Regions from separate parts of the Billgrantia sulfidoxydans genome, predicted to be linked through region 1. Evidence: predicted binding sites of a transcription regulator. Region 1 holds the regulator's gene; each other region holds the start of a gene.
The links. Region 1 encodes sigma-54, which starts transcription at its own class of promoters, with help from an activator protein. Its sites were predicted from a motif close to TGGCACNNNNNTTGCTNT; they were not measured.
Positions count from the first base shown of each region.

Region 2: a site for sigma-54 is predicted at 1,892-1,909, ahead of speB (agmatinase). Genes of this name have one in related genera too.
Region 3: a site for sigma-54 is predicted at 2,056-2,073, ahead of glnA (glutamate--ammonia ligase). Genes of this name have one in related genera too.
Region 4: a site for sigma-54 is predicted at 2,273-2,290, ahead of ytfE (iron-sulfur cluster repair protein YtfE). Genes of this name have one in related genera too.

Region 1 covers NZ_CP053381.1:2,865,437-2,869,644, reverse strand. Annotated here, with positions in the region: gene rapZ (RNase adapter RapZ) at 1-51, opposite strand, end outside; gene ptsN (PTS IIA-like nitrogen regulatory protein PtsN) at 97-567, opposite strand; gene hpf (ribosome hibernation-promoting factor, HPF/YfiA family) at 574-882, opposite strand; gene HNO51_RS13295 (RNA polymerase factor sigma-54) at 991-2,418, opposite strand; gene lptB (LPS export ABC transporter ATP-binding protein) at 2,577-3,302, opposite strand; gene lptA (lipopolysaccharide transport periplasmic protein LptA) at 3,310-3,849, opposite strand; gene lptC (LPS export ABC transporter periplasmic protein LptC) at 3,846-4,208, opposite strand, start outside.
Region 2 covers NZ_CP053381.1:2,157,300-2,161,507, forward strand. Annotated here, with positions in the region: gene HNO51_RS10010 (YjiH family protein) at 1-803, opposite strand, end outside; gene speB (agmatinase) at 892-1,842, opposite strand; gene HNO51_RS10020 (sigma-54 interaction domain-containing protein) at 2,029-3,444, shown strand; gene HNO51_RS10025 (pyridoxal phosphate-dependent aminotransferase) at 3,428-4,208, opposite strand, start outside.
Region 3 covers NZ_CP053381.1:355,553-359,760, reverse strand. Annotated here, with positions in the region: gene HNO51_RS01690 (DUF4124 domain-containing protein) at 1-343, opposite strand, end outside; gene glnA (glutamate--ammonia ligase) at 512-1,918, opposite strand; gene HNO51_RS01680 (glycosyltransferase family protein) at 2,268-2,813, opposite strand; gene typA (translational GTPase TypA) at 3,148-4,208, shown strand, end outside.
Region 4 covers NZ_CP053381.1:149,612-153,819, forward strand. Annotated here, with positions in the region: gene hemN (oxygen-independent coproporphyrinogen III oxidase) at 1-343, shown strand, start outside; gene HNO51_RS21115 (methyl-accepting chemotaxis protein) at 415-1,500, opposite strand; gene ytfE (iron-sulfur cluster repair protein YtfE) at 1,583-2,236, opposite strand; gene norR (nitric oxide reductase transcriptional regulator NorR) at 2,381-3,901, shown strand; gene HNO51_RS00715 (ABC transporter ATP-binding protein) at 3,990-4,208, shown strand, end outside.

The DNA of each region.
Region 1 (4,208 bases):
TGCGATCGACTTGCCGGAGCCGGAACGGCCGCTGATGATCACAAGCTGCATGAGGAATCTCCTGATCAGGGGCTGGCCGTACGGCGAGGGAAGCGGTCAGGCCGAGGACTGTCGTCGTATCGCTTCGACGAGACGCTCGTGGAGTTCACGCTGGCTCGTGCACTTGCGCAGCCGGGCGCGCGTCTCGGCGTCGTTCATGACGCTGGCTACTTGGCTCAGCAGCGACAGGTGCGTATCGTCGGCCTCTTCGGGCACCAGCAGCACGAACACCAGGTCGACCGGCTCGCCGTCGATGGCGTCGAAGTCGATGGGTTCGGCCAGCTTGAGAAAGGCGGCCACGGGGCTGTGGCAGTGGGGGCTGCGGGCATGAGGAATGGCCACGCCGTTGCCGATACCGGTGCTGCCCAGCCGCTCGCGCCCGACCAGTCTACCGAAGACCTCCTGGCTGTCGAGGCTCGGGGTGTTCTGCGCGATGAAGGTGCTGAAGAACTCCAGCACCCTCTTCTTGCTGCCTCCCGGAACGTCGAACAGAGCGCGTTCCGGGGGCAGGATGGTTTCCAGTGTCATGGCAACTCAGCGAACGCCGGCGCCCTGGGCGCGAGCCTGGGCCTTTTCCTTGTGTTTGACCAGTTGACGATCGAGCTTGTCGGTCAGCGCATCGATGGCGGCGTACATGTCCTGATCGGAAGCTTCGGCATGCAGATCGGCGCCGGCGGCATGCAGCGTGCAGGCGGCCTGCTGGCGCTCCTTCTCGATCGAGAGCGTGACCTGCACGTTGGTGATGTTGTCGTAATGTCGCTGGACGCGGTTCAGCTTCTCGCTCACGTAGTCACGCAGTGAATCGGTCAGCTCAACATGATGGCCGGTGATGTTGACTTGCATGACAAGCTCCTTCGTCCTTCGGGTGGTAGCTCGATTGTAACCCTTTTTCCTGCCCTGCATACCCCCTCGGGCGGCGGGATTGCCCGGGGTCAACATCACGTCGCGGGGTCAACGAAAACGCTTGCGCTCGCTCGATGAGGGGATGCCCAAGGCTTCGCGATACTTGGCCACCGTGCGGCGGGCGACCTGGATGCCATCCTCGGCCAGCAGATCCACCAGGCGGCTGTCGGAGAGCGGCTTGCGGGGCGGCTCGTCGGCGATGAGCTTGCGGATGCGGGCACGGATCGCGGTGCTGGAGTGGACGTCCCCGTCGCCGCTTCCGCCGACATGGCTGGAGAAGAAGTACTTCAGCTCGAAGACGCCTCGCGGAGTATGGATGAACTTCTGCGTCGTCACCCGCGAGATGGTCGATTCGTGCATCTCGACGGCCTGGGCGATGTCGGCCAGCACCAGCGGCTTCATGCCTTCCTCGCCCTGCTCGAGAAACTCGATCTGGCGCGCCATGATCTCCCGTCCCACCCGCAGAAGCGTGTCGTTGCGGCTGGCCAGGCTCTTTATCAGCCAGCGGGCCTCCTGCAGGTGATCCTTGAGGAACTGGTTGTCCTGGCTCTTGTCCGCACGCCGCACCAGGGCGACGTAGTCGGGCTGGATGCGCAGGCGCGGCAGGGCCTCGGCGTTGAGTTCCACGCGCCAGCCCGATTCGTCGTGATAGGCGACGAGGTCCGGGGTGACGTAGCTGCTGCCGACCTCGGCAAAGTCGCTGCCGGGGCGGGGATCCAGCGAGCGAACCAGGGCGATGACCTGGTCCAGCGACTCGTCGTCGAGACCCAGGCGACGCTTGAGCAGGCGGCGGTCGTCGGCAGCCAGCGCCTCGAGGAACTGGCGCACGAGACGGCGGGTCTGGGGCAGCAGTGGGGTATCATCGGGCAGCGCCGCCAGCTGCAGCATCAGGCACTCGCGCAGGTCGCGGGCGAACACGCCGGTGGGCTCGAACTGCTGCAATCGCAGCAGGACCTGCTCGACCTCCCGGGTGGGCAACCCCTCCAGGCCCTGACGGCGCAGGCCGTCGCGTATTTCCTCCAGGGGGTGGGCCAGGTAGCCGGCGGCGTCCACGGCGTCGATCAGGCTCTCGGCGATGAGGCGCTGGCGGTCGTTCAGGTCGGTCATCGCCAGCTGCCAGATCAGATGGCCGGCGAGGGTCTGCGCCGAGGCTTGGCGCTCGAAGTCCGGCCCCTCGCCGGTGGCGGCGCCTGAGCCGGAGCCCGTGCCGTGGTCGGGGTAGGTGTCCGTCCAGTCGCTGTCGGTGGAGAGTTCGCTGGGTATCTCGCTGGCCCAGTCGTCGCTCGGGGTTTCGCTGACGGCCTGTTCGCCGAAGCCGTCGTCGAGTTCCAGCATGGGGTTGGATTCCAGCGCCTGCTGGATCTCCTGGCGTAGGTCGAGGGTCGAGAGCTGCAGCAGGGCTATGGCCTGTTGCAGCTGGGGGGTCATGGTCAGCTGAGTGCCGACACGTAATTGCAGGGACGCTTTCATGGCCATGAGGGTAAGGCGCTCATCTGCCGGAAAAGCTCTACCCTAGACGGGTAGCCCATGACTTGCAAGAGAAATGGCTGCAATATGCATGCCAGTGAAAGTTTTTATCCCTGATTAGAATGTTTTAATGCGTCCCAGGTGCTTGCATAATGCAGTGGAGTGCGCTACAGGCGAAAGTCCTCGCCGAGATAGACCTCTCGCACCCGCTTGTTGGCCAGAATGGCCTCGGCGTTTCCATCGGCAATGATCTGGCCGTCGCCGACGATGTAGGCCGAGTCGCAGATGTCGAGGGTTTCACGGACGTTGTGGTCGGTGATCAACACCCCGATGTCGCGCGCCTTGAGCTGGCGGATGATGCCCTTGATCTCGCCCACCGAGATCGGGTCGACCCCGGCGAAGGGTTCATCGAGCAGGATGAAGGCCGGTTCGGTGGCCAGCGCCCGGGCGATCTCGACGCGGCGCCGTTCGCCGCCGGACAGGCTCATGCCCAGGTTGTCGCGGATGTGGGTGACGTGGAAATCTTCCAGCAGCTGCTCGAGCCTCTCCTGTCGCCCGCGGCGGTCGAGATCCCGGCGCGTCTCGAGGATGGCCATGATGTTGTCGGCTACCGACAGCTTGCGAAAGATCGATGCCTCCTGGGGCAGGTAGCCGATACCCGCCCGAGCCCGTTCGTGCATGGCGCTGTGCGAGAGGTCCCGGTCGTCGATGTGCACTTCACCGGCATCGGCCTTGACCAGACCGACGATCATGTAGAACGACGTGGTCTTGCCGGCCCCGTTGGGCCCGAGCAGGCCGACCACGCGGCCCTGCTCGATGGTGAGGCTGATGTCGTGGACCACGCGGCGACGCTTGTAGCTCTTGGCCAGGTGGCGGGCGTGCAGGGTCTTCATCGACATGTCAGCGCTCCGGCTGCAGGGTCATGCGAATGCGCTGGCTGCCTTCGACGCCCTCGCTCTGGGAGCGTGCCTGCACCACGCGGCGGTCGAGGAAGTACTCGAGGTAGCCGCCGTCGAAGGTGTCGCCGCCCTGGTGCAGCTCGGCGCGGTCGATCAGTTCCACACGGCGCTCGGCGACATGGTAGACAATGGTACGCCCCCAGCCGCGAACCACGGGTTGCTCGGGGTCGGGCTGCTGCTCGATGTAGGCGCGCTCGCCGCGGGCCGTGGCGCGCGAGAGTTCGCCGGCCGCATTGCGCTGAAACTCGACGCGGTCGCCGGTGAGTCGCATGCTGCCCTGGCGAATGTCGACATCGCCGGTGTAGACCGCGGTGCCGGCGCGATCGTCGAGGTCGAGCCGGTCGGCCTCGACCTCGATGGGCTGCTCGGCGTCGCGCTGCTGCGCCATGGCCGGCCCGATACTCGCCAGGCCGATCAGCGTCACGCTGGCCAGTGCCAGGGTGAATGGCCTGCGGAGGGTCGGGAGCCTGCATCGCTTCATGGCGTGAAATCCTCTAGGTTGACGGCGTCGGCTTGTCCCGACTGGGTGCCTTCCGGGACATGGTGGCCGCGCACATTGTCGGTCAAACGTGCCCGATTGTCATGAATCCAGGCGTCGAAGCGCTCGCCGCGCATGTGCTGGGGGGGTTGCTGCAGCAGGGCGGGCGTGTCGCTCCAGGCATGACCCACGTTGGCGTCGAAGTGCAGGGTCTCGGTGTCGAGCTGCCAGCGCTCCTCGGGCGCGAACAGCCGGGCGTCGCCCGAGAGCGTCAGCGGATTGCCGCCCGGGCCGAGACGGCCTTCCTCACCGCTCGCCTCCCAGCGCCGGTTGTCGCGGTCGATCAGATGGGCCAGGGGCGT
Region 2 (4,208 bases), 710 kb from region 1:
CGCGGCACGATCACCGCGGCGATCAGTCCGGCCACCACCACGGTGAAATAGAACTGCACGAACATGTGGTTGATGTCGACGAAGCTGGTGATCAGCAGGCTGAAGGCGATCGAGACGATGGAGAAGTTGGTGGCGATCACCGCCGCCTCGCGACGATTGTAATAGCCTTTTTCGTACTGCTGGGTGGTGATCAGCACGCCGACCGTGCCCGAGCCCATCCATGAGGCGGTGGCGTCGATGGCGCTGCGGCCGGGCAGGTTGAAGATGGCTCGGAAGGGCTTGCGCACCAGGCTGCCGATGAACTCCATGAAGCCGAATTCGACCAGGAACGGCAGCAACAGGGCGGCGAAGAAGAAGAAGGTCAGCAGCACCGGGGCCAGGTCGTTGAGCATCACGCCTCCGGTGAACGAGGCGGTGACGAACTCGGGGCCGAACTGGAAGAAGGTCATCAGGGCGAAGGCGGCCCCCAGGATACGCATGCCGAACCACACCGGGCCGACGTGGAACATGTCGCGCAGCACGCCATTCTCGGCCCAGCCCGGGCGGGCCAGCTTGACCCAGCTGGTGGCCAGGACCGAGAGCACCAGCACGACCACGGCGATGGCCGGCAGGGCGCCGGCAAGCAGCGCCTTGAGACCGTCGGCCATCAGGCCCATGCCGATGTTGATGGTGTCGCCGACCTGGAACGGAATCAGGAACAGGCCGACACCGAGCGCGGAGGGAAGCAGGAATTTCAGCAGGCTGCCACGCTCGAAAGGCGCCTGGGCGGCAACGTTTCGCTGGGTGGTATCAGTGGAGGACATGGGATTTCCCTTTGGGTTGTCGTTGTAGGATCAGGTGGTGTCGGGTCAATTGCGACGCTTGTGTCAGTCGCGTCGCTTCACGCTTGTGTCAGTCGCGACGCTTCACGCCGGGCAGGGCGCAGAGCATTTCGTAGAGCAGGGTGGCACCCATCAGCGCCGTGTTGCCGCTCGGGTCGTAGGGCGGCGAGACCTCGACCAGATCGCCGCCGACGATGTTGAGCCCGGCGGTGCCACGCACGATCTCCAGCCCCTGGGCGGAGGTCAGCCCGCCCATCTCGACGGTGCCGGTGCCGGGAGCCACGGAGGGGTCGAGCCCGTCGATATCGAAGGTGACGTAGACCGGCGTGTCGCCCATCTGCTCGCGCACTTCCGCCATCAGCGGCTCGAGCGAGCGATACCAGCACGCTTCGGCGGTGACGACGCGGAAGCCCTGCTGGCGGCACCAGTCGAAGTCTTCGGCGGCGTAGCCGGTGCCGCGCAGGCCGATCTGCACCACCTTGCCGTGGGCCAGCAGCCCCTCTTCCTGGGCGCGGCGGAACGGCGTGCCGTGGGCGATGGGTTCGCCGAACATGTGCTCGTTGACGTCGGCATGGGCGTCGATATGGATCAGCCCCACCGGGCCGTGCCTCTTGGCGATGGCGCGCAGGATGGGCAGGGTGATCACATGATCGCCGCCCAGTGTCAGCGGCGTGCAGCCATGGCCGAGCACCTCGTCGTAGAAGGCGCTGATGATGTCCACCGTCTTGGGCAGATGGAAGGTGTTGATCGGCACGTCGCCGATGTCGGCCACCTGCAGGCTGTCGAAGGGCGCGGCGCGGGTGGCCATGTTATAGGGGCGCAGCATGCGCGACTCGTCGCGGATCTGGCGCGGGCCCAGGCGCGTGCCGGGACGATTGGAGGTGGCGATGTCCAGCGGTACGCCGATGAAGGCCACGTCGAGCCCTGCAGCGGTAGGCTGGGTGGGCAGGCGCATCATGGTGGCGGGTCCGCCGAAGCGCGGCATCTCGTTGCCGCCGAGCGGCTGGTTGAAGTCGGGCATGGTCGGCTCCTTGCGTAACGTTGGGTCTGGGAACGTCTCTCCCCTGCCTATAGCAGCTTTCGTGCCAACCCCGTGCGGCCTGCCATCATGGGATTTTGCCGCCCCGGGTGATGCAAGATTGAATCGCCATCGCCGCTCATGTGATGCATGATTGAATCAGGATTCATCTTTGCATCGGTGGAAGGCATGAGTGACATCGACCGGGAAGTGATCAGGACCATCGTCGAAACGGCCAACGACCATTTCTTCATCGTCGACGGTGAGGGGCTGGTATTGGACGTCAGCCCGGGAGCGGCGGCGGTCTACGGCATGGCGCGGGAGCGCCTTATCGGCAGTACCGTTCAGCGGCTCGAGGCGGAGGGAGTGCTCAAGCCCTCCATCAGCCTGGAGGTGATCCGCAACGGCAAGCCGGCTCAGCTGATGCAGGTGACCGGTACCGGCAGGCGGGTCATTGCCGAGGCCCATCCGGTGTACGTCGAGGGCAAACTTGCACGTATCGTCAGCCGCTCTCGCGACCTCACCGACCTGCAGCTGCTACAGGACGAATACGCACTGCTGCAAAAGCGCTTCAGTGAGCACCTCAAGCGCAGCCAGGGCGGCGGCAATGCCGAGGATGGCCAGCTCGAGGCGGCGCTGGACGAGCTCCAGGTGCGCAGCGACGTGATGCGGGAGCTGGCCCTGCTGCTCAAGCGCGTGGCACCGTCGGATGCCACGGTATTGATGCTTGGCGAGTCGGGCGTGGGCAAGACCGCCTTCGCTCGCCAGCTGCATCGCTGGAGCCGGCGTCACGCAGGGCCGTTCGTCGAGGTGAACTGCGGGGCGATACCGGAGAACCTGTTCGAGTCGGAGATGTTCGGCTACCAGCCGGGCGCCTTCAGCGGGGCGGCGCGACAGGGCAAGGCCGGGCTGCTGGAACAGGCGGAGGGCGGCACGCTGTTTCTCGACGAGATCGGCGAGCTGCCGCTGCCGATGCAGACCAAACTGCTCAAGGTGATCCAGGACGGCAGCGTCACCCGGCTGGGCGACACCCGCCCGCGGCGGGTCGACTTCCGCCTGGTGGTGGCCACCAACCAGGACCTGGCCAGGCGCGTGGAGAGCGGCGCCTTCCGCCTCGACCTCTACTATCGGTTGAACGTCATTCCGGTGACCCTGCCGCCCCTGCGCGAGCGTCGCGAGGACATTCCGGCCCTGGTCGAGGCGTGCCTGGAGCGGCTCAACCAGCGCTATGGCCAGCGCAAGCTGTTGCATGGCAGCACTTGGTCCGAGCTGATGGGCGGTGACTGGCCGGGCAACGTGCGCCAGCTCGAGAACTGGCTGGAGCGCGCCTGGCTGTCGAGTCCGGGCGACCTGATTCACTCACCGACCCGCGCCGAGACGGCGGCTCCGGTGGCGGTCTCGTCGCCCGATCGGGCCACGGCGGCCGTTCCGACGCTGACGCAGGGCGAAGGCCTGAACGATTATCTGGCCCGTGCCGAACGCAGCGTGCTGGAGGAGATGTGCCGTACGCTAGCGAGCACCTATGCCATTGCCGAGCGGCTGGGGGTCAGCCAGCCCAGCGTGGTGCGCAAGTTGAAAAAGCACGGGCTCAGGATCGAACGCTAGAACCCCCGTTCGTGGTGATGGCACGCTCGAGGATCTCGAAGCGACCGGGCACCAGGGCATCCTCCACGGCGGTGATACGCAGCACGTGGCCGAGATCCGGATGCGCGGGGCGGGCGATGAGACGGCCGGCTTCGAGCAGCTCCTGATTGAGTCGTCCCGCCAGCTCCGCGCTGGGCAGGCGGATGGCGATGAAGTTGGTCGCACTGGGCAGCACGTCGGCACCCAGGTCGCGAAAATGCCGGGCAAGGCGTTCGCGGCGCTGCTTGACGTCACGAATGTGCGCTTCCACCTCGCTGTGGTGATCGAGCACGGTCTCGGCGACGGCCAGCGTCAGGGCGGATACGGCGTAATGGATGCGTACCTTCATCATCATGGCCAGGGTTTCCGGCTCGGCAATGGCGTAGCCGATGCGCATCCCGGCCAGCCCGTGGGCCTTGGACAGCGTGCGCAGCCGGATCACCCCGGGCAGGACCTCGCGACTGAACGGCGAGTCGGCGTCGTCGCGAAAGTCGTGGTAGGCCTCGTCGAGCAGCAGCCAGCAGTCATCGGGAAGTTCGGCACGCAGCCGGCGGATCTCCTCGTCGCTGTGGAGATGTCCGCTGGGATTGTCGGGGTTGGCGACGTAGACCAGCCGGGCCCGGTGCTCGTGGGCGCTGGCCAGCAGCGCCTCGAGGTCGGGCGAGAGCAGGCCCGGCGCCTCCCGATAAGGCCGTTCGACGAGATGACAGCCCTGGCCACGGGCGAAGTAACCGAAGGTGGGATAG
Region 3 (4,208 bases), 2.0 Mb from region 1:
CGATCGCCAGCTCCACCTGCAGGTTGCCGGCGTAGCTGGCGGGAAGGTCCGCCCCGTGCTGCGGCGAGCGGATGCGAAAGGTGTCGTAGGGCATGAAGGGCTGGCCCGGCGCCTCGCCCATGCGCGGCGCAACGCCCTCGACGCGTGGCGGCTCGGCCCGGGCCCCTTCGACCTGCGAAGGGATCACGGTCAGCGGCGCCAGCTCGACCGGCTCGCCGCCGCGCTCGGGGTCGTCGGTGAAGATCACCTTGCCCTGCGCATCGGTGGTGCGATAGATCGTCGTGGCCAGCGCCTCCGACACCAGCGCCAAGCCCAGCAGACACAGCACGAACGCCTTGGCCATGGGGAACTCTCCCGTCGACGGCGGCCCGCGCGGCACCATGCGGTCGGCCGATCTGTCTATGAACGTATTTTGCCGCAACGCTTCGCAACTCAGTGTACGACAAAAAAGGGGCCCCGCGATGCGGAGCCCCTCGTGACGAGCCGGCGGCGTAGCGCCGGTCGCGGCTGCTCAGCAGCTGTAGTACATGTCGAACTCGATCGGGTGCGTGGTCATGCGGATACGCTCGACGTCTTCCATCTTCAGCTCGATGTAGGCATCGATCATGTCGTCGGTGAACACGCCGCCTTCGGTGAGGAAGGCACGATCCTTGTCCAGGGCTTCCAGGGCCTGATCCAGGCTGTGGGCCACGGTCGGCACCTTCTTGCCCTCTTCCGGCGGCAGGTCATAGAGGTTCTTGTCCATGGCGTCGCCGGGGTGGATCTTGTTCTTGATGCCATCGATACCGGCCATCAGCATCGCCGCGAAGCACAGGTAGGGGTTGGCGGTCGGGTCGGGGAAGCGAAGCTCGACGCGCTTGCCCTTGGGGCTCGCGGTGTACGGAATGCGGATGGAGGCGGAGCGGTTGCGGGCGCTGTAGGCCAGCATGACCGGCGCCTCGAAGCCCGGCACCAGGCGCTTGTAGGAGTTGGTCGAGGCGTTGGCGAAGGCGTTCAGGGCACGCGCATGCTTGATGATGCCGCCGATGTAGTACAGCGCCATTTCCGACAGCCCGGCGTACTGGTCACCCGCGAACTGGTTCTGGCCTTCCTTCCAGAATGACTGGTGCACGTGCATGCCGCTGCCGTTGTCGCCGACCAGCGGCTTGGGCATGAAGGTGGCGGTCTTGCCGTAGGCGTGGGCCACGTTGTGGATCACGTACTTCAGTTCCTGGACCTCGTCGGCCTTCTTCACCAGGGTGTTGAACTTGACGCCGATCTCGTTCTGGCCGGCGTTGGCGACCTCGTGGTGGTGCACTTCGACGCTCTGGCCGATGGCTTCCAGGGTGTTGCACATGGCACCGCGGATGTCGTGGAAGCTGTCGACCGGGGGCACCGGGAAGTAGCCGCCCTTGACGCGCGGACGGTGCGCCAGGTTGCCGCCCTCGAGCTGGCGGTCGGTGGCCCAGGCCCCCTCCTCGGAGGTGATCTTGTACATGGCGCCTTCGATGTCGGCCTTCCAGTGCACCTCATCGAAGATGAAGAACTCGGGCTCGGGGCCGAAGAAGGCGGTGTCGCCCAGGCCGGTGGACTGCAGGTAGGCCTCGGCGCGCTTGGCGATGGAACGCGGATCGCGCTCGTAGCCCTGCATGGTGGCCGGCTCGATGATATCGCAGCGCAGCACCAGGGTGGCGTCCTCGGTGAACGGGTCGAGGAAGGCGGTACCGTCTTCCGGACGCAGGATCATGTCGGATTCGTTGATGCCCTTCCAGCCGGAGATGGAGGAACCATCGAACATCTGGCCGTTCTCGAAGAACTCCTCGTCGACTGCGCGGGCCGGAATGGTGACGTGCTGTTCCTTGCCCCGCGTGTCGGTGAAGCGCAGGTCGACCCACTTCACGTCATGTTCTTCGATCAGGGCGAGAGTCTTGGCTGACATTTGTGTCCTCCGTTGAGCGATGGCTCGATTCGTTTGGCTGAAGTCCACTGGCGCTGGTTCATGCAGCGCCTGTTGTAACACGCTGTGGGCCGGCTGCCCACGTTCGCCATGCACGAGCATGACGAGCTGCCACGACAAATGCAGGAGGCGTGCCAATCATGCACCAACCAAGCCCATCGAAATAATAATTCGCTGTTTTCCAGGGGAAATATTTTGCACCGCGCTGTATCGGACTGCACCAAGCAGGCTCGACCGGTCTCGCCATGGCCCCTCAGCGCCTAAAAATGGCGCCATTGTGGTGCAGCATAACGCCAGACGCACCAAATCAGTGCAAATCAGGCAGGAGGGGTTACGCAGTCTCGATCGACACGCGAGCCTGGCAGGCCCGCAGGCGCTCGAGCAGATCGGGCAGCGCATCGCTGCCCAGCTGCGGGTCGAAGCCGCCGATGCGCTCGAACCAGTCACGCGCCACCCAGAAGGTATCCAGCGGCGAGGGGCGCTGGAGCAACCACCACCAGCGCAACCAGCTGTGGCGACGCACCGGCAGGACGGCCGCGTCCCAGCCGCTCTCGGGTTCGAGATCGAGGTCGATCAGCCGAAGGCTGAGCCAGTCGACGGCACGCCGATCGCCCAATCCGGGAAAGAGCAGGACGTCACCACGGCTGACCCGCACCGCGGCGTTGAATCGGCTGCCCAGGTTGGCGGCACTGCACGACACCAGCATTACCTGGTAGCGCTGCGCCAGGTCAGGTAGCCGGCGATCGCCGGTGTCGTCCACCAGCAGCAGCTCGTACCCCCCCTGCCAGCGCCGGGCGGCCTGCTCGAAGAGGACCATGCTGCGGGGCAGCTTCGCTCCCGCGGCACGCGCATCGAAAATGACACTGGCAAGAGGCATGTCTCAGGCTCCACCGAAGCGGGAAGGGCCGACCGACAATTACGTTACATTCTGTGTAGATAAGTGTAGAAAGATGTCGATAAAGTTCCCTTGCTGAATTTTGTCCCACTCGATCATCGCCTCCAGACCCCCAATGCCGTGACGGGAGCATTGCCCGGGCAGCCCGAGGCGCATGGCAACCGCCACGCCTCGGGCTGAGAAAGCCATGATGACGAGGTTGTGCTATTCCCTTTCCCCGCTTACCTGTACAATGCGCCTCCACTCCCTACCCCGCGCCTAGGGTACGTTCTTCCGATGTGTACATAGGTGCGCCCCTGTTGATGAGTCACACCTTATGAACACAGCTGTAACCCCCTCTCGCATCGAGAGTTTGCGCAATATTGCCATCATTGCCCACGTCGACCACGGCAAGACCACGCTGGTCGACAAGCTCCTGAGCCAGTCCGGCACGCTCGACCGCAAGGCCGAAGGGCAAGAGCGGATCATGGACTCCAACGACCAGGAGAAGGAACGCGGCATCACCATCCTGGCCAAGAACACCGCGATCCGCTGGCAGGACGGCAGCGGCCGCGACTATCACATCAACATCGTCGACACCCCCGGACACGCCGACTTCGGCGGCGAGGTGGAGCGCGTGATGTCGATGGTCGACTCGGTACTGCTGCTGGTCGACGCCGTCGACGGCCCCATGCCGCAGACCCGCTTCGTCACCCAGAAGGCCTTCGCCCAAGGCCTCAAGCCGATCGTGGTGGTCAACAAGATCGACCGCCCCGGTGCGCGTCCCGACTGGGTCATCGACCAGATCTTCGACCTGTTCGACAACCTCGGCGCCACCGACGAGCAGCTCGACTTCCCGATCGTCTACTGCTCGGCGCTCAACGGCATCGCCGGCATGGACCCGGACGCGCTGGCCGAGGACATGTCGCCCATGTTCCAGGCCATCGTCGACATCGTCGAGCCGCCGGCGGTGGAGCTCGACGGCCCGTTCCAGATGCAGATCTCGGCGCTGGACTACTCCAGCTACGTGGGCGTCATCGGCCTGGGCCGCATCAAGCGCGGCTCGGTCAAGCCCAACCAGCAGATCGTGGTGATCGGCACTGACGGCAAGACCCGCAAGGGCAAGGTCGGCCAGGTGATGACCCACATGGGCCTCGAGCGCGTTCAGACCGAACTCGCCACCGCCGGCGACATCGTCTGCATCACCGGCATCGACGAGCTGTCGATCTCCGACACCCTGTGCGACCCGGCTGCCGTCGAGGCACTGCCGCCGCTGTCGGTGGACGAGCCCACCGTCTCCATGACCTTCCAGGTCAACGACTCGCCCTTCGCCGGCCGCGACGGCAAGTACGTCACCAGCCGCAACATCAAGGATCGCCTCGACCAGGAGCTGATCCA
Region 4 (4,208 bases), 1.8 Mb from region 1:
GACCGCCCAGTACCAGGCGCGCCTGGAGAGCGGGCGGCTGCCGGTGATGCGCGGCTATCGCCTCAACGACGACGACCGCCTGCGCCGCGACGTGATCAACGCGCTGATGTGCCACGGCCACATCGATTTCGCCGCCATCGAGGCGCGCCACGACATCGCCTTCCGCGACTACTTCGCCGATGCCCTCGGCGAACTCGAGGAGATGCAGGGGGACGGCCTGCTGACGATCCGCGACGACGCCATCGAGGTGCTGCCCGCCGGGCGCCTGATGATGCGCAACATGGCGATGGCCTTCGACGCCTACCTCAGGCCCAACGAGGGCCGCTTCTCACGGACGGTGTAAGCCACCGCAAAGGACCAGCGGCGTCTGGTGACGCCGCTCGGTTGCCGCTTGGGGGCGGCCTTGTACGCCTCTCAGGCAGGGAGCGAGAGGGGCAACGCCAAGGTTTCGCTTGTGGGGCGATACTTGCGCATGATGTAGCGCAGGCGCTGCATCACGTCGAGGTTGGCCGACTCCATTTTCGCCAGTGCCTGCATGGCCGCATGCGTCTCGCCGGCGTGGAACCGCCTGACGGCTTCGATCGCCTGCCGATGCACTTCGCGATGCGGCAGCTCCAAGGCGCGGAAATCCTCGTCATCGCGGAAGCGAGCGCTGCCAGTACCGGCGTAGTACCAGCGCCCCAGCGCACATTGGGTCTCGTCGGGCAATTCGTCCGCCGTGGCTGAAGAGAGCCCCATCAGGATGCGATAGACCGCCAGCTTTACCTCGAGCTCCTCCAGGTTGGCCAGTTCCACTTCGCTCAGCATGGCGGAAAAAGCCAGGGCCTGGCTGCTCTCCTCACTCAGCGACAGCAGATGCTCGGTTCGTTGCATCACCTGGCTGGCCTCGCTGCTCAGCCGCTCGGCTTCGCTGGCATTATGGTGCATGGTCGAGTCCACGCTGCCCGTCTGGGCGAGGATGTTGCCGGTCAATCCGCCGATCTGCTCGGTGGCACCGCCGGTGCGTGTGGCGAGCTCGCGGACCTCGGTGGCCACGACGGCGAACCCGCGCCCGGCATCGCCGGCACGAGCGGCTTCGATGCTGGCATTGAAGGCCAGCAGCGTGGTCTGCAGCGATATCTCCTCGATGAGATGCACGAAGTCGCCGATTCTGTCGGCATCACCGCGCAGCGTGCTGACTTGTTCGGCGGCGCGGCCGATACGCTGATTGAGGCCGCGCAGCTCCTCAACCATGCCGGTTAGGGCTTGCTGGCTGTGCCGCGATTCCTGTGCGGTATGGTCGCTCACGCGCTGGTTGCTGACGAGTAGTCCGGAAAGCTCCGAGAAGGACTCGCGCAGGGCGACCAGCGAATGGCCGAAGCCGGTGAGGTTGGTGAAGAGCTGATGGTGGATTTGGCGCTCCGCCTCGAGATTCTCGACGCGAGCCTGCAAGCGTTCTCGCTCCTGGAGGAGTGCTGCAGTGTCGCCAGCCCCGGGCTGGGCTCGTTGCCAGAGTCGCATGGCGTCTCCTGTCGTCAGGTAGGACTCATCGAATGGGGAGAGACGCCCGCCTGACGGCGGGCGAGGGGCGAGCATGAGAGCTTCAAACGCGTTCGAACAGCAGGTTGTTCTCCAGATGGATGTGCTCCATCAGGTCTTCGCGGAACTCGCGCAGGCCGGTATAGAGGGCACGCCAGGTGGTACAGGCGCCCTTGGGCGGGGTGATGTCGTCGGTGAGCCGCATCACCTGCTCGAGGTTCTCGCCGTGGTCGTCGTGCTCGTGGCGCATTACCGCGATCGGTCCCTGGGCCTGGGCGCCGAGGCCGCGGCGCAGCATGGGGAAGAGGATCTGCTCCTCCTTCTGCATGTGGCTCTCCATTTCCTGATAGATCACCAGCAGCAGGTCGGCGAGGCCGTTGGGGCAGTTGTCGCGGTCGCCGTGGACCTGCTCCACCCGCCGCGCCATGCGGATCAGCTCGGGGAGCTGTTCGCGGTGCACGTCGTGATAGCGGGTAAGAATGTGATCGATCAGCTCGTCGTTGCTGGCCTCACGCCAGTCGCGCTGTTCGCTGCTGACGGCCGGCAGCGCCTCGAGCTCGGCAATCAGCTTGTCGAGGCGCAGGCCGGCGCGCTCGGCCGCCTGCTGCAGGCTGATGCGCCCGCCGCAGCAGAAGTCGATGTTGTGGGTATGGAAGACACGGGTGGCGCCGGGCAGCGACAGGGCGATGCGGCCGACGGTCTGTTCGAGCAAATTCATGGTGGTACTCCTCGAAGGGTGAAGGACACCCTGCCTAGAGCAATCGGCGTGCCAGTTCTGACTTTTCAACAACTTGTGGATTTAATGGTAAAAAATACCCTGTTCAGGTAAGGTGTTTTTCACCTCGTTTGGGTAGATTTCACCATGCTTGATCACTCGCTTCTCGCCGACCTCGCCGCTGACCTGCCCAGTGCCGTGCGCCTGCAGCGCCTGGTGCGCACCCTGCGCGAGGGCTTCCGCTGCGGCGCGGTGTGCCTGCTGCGACTGCAGGACGACGTGCTGGCCCCGGTGGCCCTGGACGGCCTGGTGCGCGAGGCGCTCGGCCGGCGCTTCGAGGTGGCACGCCATCCGCGCCTGGCGGCGATTCTCGCCAGCCGCCGTTCGACCCTGTTTCCGCCGGATTCGGCCCTGCCCGACCCCTACGACGGCCTGGTCGAGCAGCAGCCCGGCGAGCCCCTCCACGTGCATGACTGCATGGGCATCAGCCTGCACGTGGAGGGCGAGACCTGGGGCGTGCTGACGCTGGATGCGCTGTCGGCCGGTACCTTCGACGAGGCGGCCTGCCTCCTGCTCGAGCGCTATGCCCTGCTGGCCGAGGCCGCGGTACGGGTCTCGCGCCTGGAGCAGGAGGTGCGGGCGCTGCGCATGGCGCACCAAGGCGCGCACGCGCATGCCGAACCGCGAGAGGGAGGCGAGATCCTGGGCCACAGTGCGGTGCTGCAGCGCCTGCTGCGGGAGCTCGACGTGGTGGCGGACGCCGACCTGCCGGTGCTGCTCAGCGGTGAGACCGGCGTGGGCAAGGAGCTGTTCGCCCGGCGCCTGCACCAGCGCTCGCCGCGCCGTGAGCAGCCGCTGATACAGGTCAACTGCGCGGCGCTGCCCGAGACGCTGGCCGAGAGCGAGCTGTTCGGCCACGTGAAGGGGGCCTTTTCCGGCGCCACCGCCGACCGGGCGGGGCGCTTCGAGGCCGCGGACGGCGGTACGCTGTTCCTCGACGAGGTGGGCGAGCTGCCGCTGGCGATCCAGGCCAAGCTGCTGCGTGCGCTGCAGAACGGCGAGATCCAGCGGCTGGGCGAGGATACCCCGCGCCGGGTCGACGTGCGCATCATTGCTGCCACCAACCGTCATCTGGCCGACGGCGTGCGCGACGGCCACTTTCGCGCCGATCTCTATCACCGCCTGTCGGTCTACCCGGTGGCGATCCCGCCGCTGCGCGAGCGCGACAGCGACGTGCTGGTGCTGGCCGGTCACTTCCTCGAGATCAACCGGGCCCGGCTCGGGGTGCGTAGCCTGCGCCTGGCGGCAGCGGCGGAGGCGGCGCTGCTCGATTACCCCTGGCCGGGCAACGTGCGTGAACTGGAGCACGTGATCAGCCGCGCGGCGATCAAGGCGCTGGGCCAGGGCGCACGACGCGACGACATCGTCACCCTCGTGCCAGAGTGGCTCGACCTGCCCGTCGGCCAGCCGGCCGGGGCCCCGGAGCCCTGCGTGCCGGAGGCGGCCGAGGCGGGGCCGACGCTCAGGGCGCAGGTCGCCGAGGTGCAGCGCCACGCCATCCGTCGCGCCGTGGCGGCCTGCGACGGTAGCTGGGCGAAGGCCGCCCGCTCCCTCGAGGTCGATCCCAGCAACCTGCACAAGCTGGCCAGGCGGTTGGGAATGAAGTAGCCTTCGGCTTTTCAAGACTGTCTGTCTGGTTATATACTGAACTATCTAGTATTCCATTTTTGAATATATCTTTGTTCCGGACGCTCATATGCAGCTTCAGTTCGAACGGGTCACCAAGTCCTTCGGCGACCTGAGGGTGATCGACACTTTCGACACCACCATTCGCGACGGCGAGATCGTTGCCCTGGTCGGCCCGTCCGGCTGCGGCAAGTCGACCCTGCTGCACATGGTGGCGGGCCTGCAGTCGGCCACCGAAGGCGAAGTGCGAGCCGACGGCAAGCGGGTCGAGCGTCCGGCGCCCGAACGC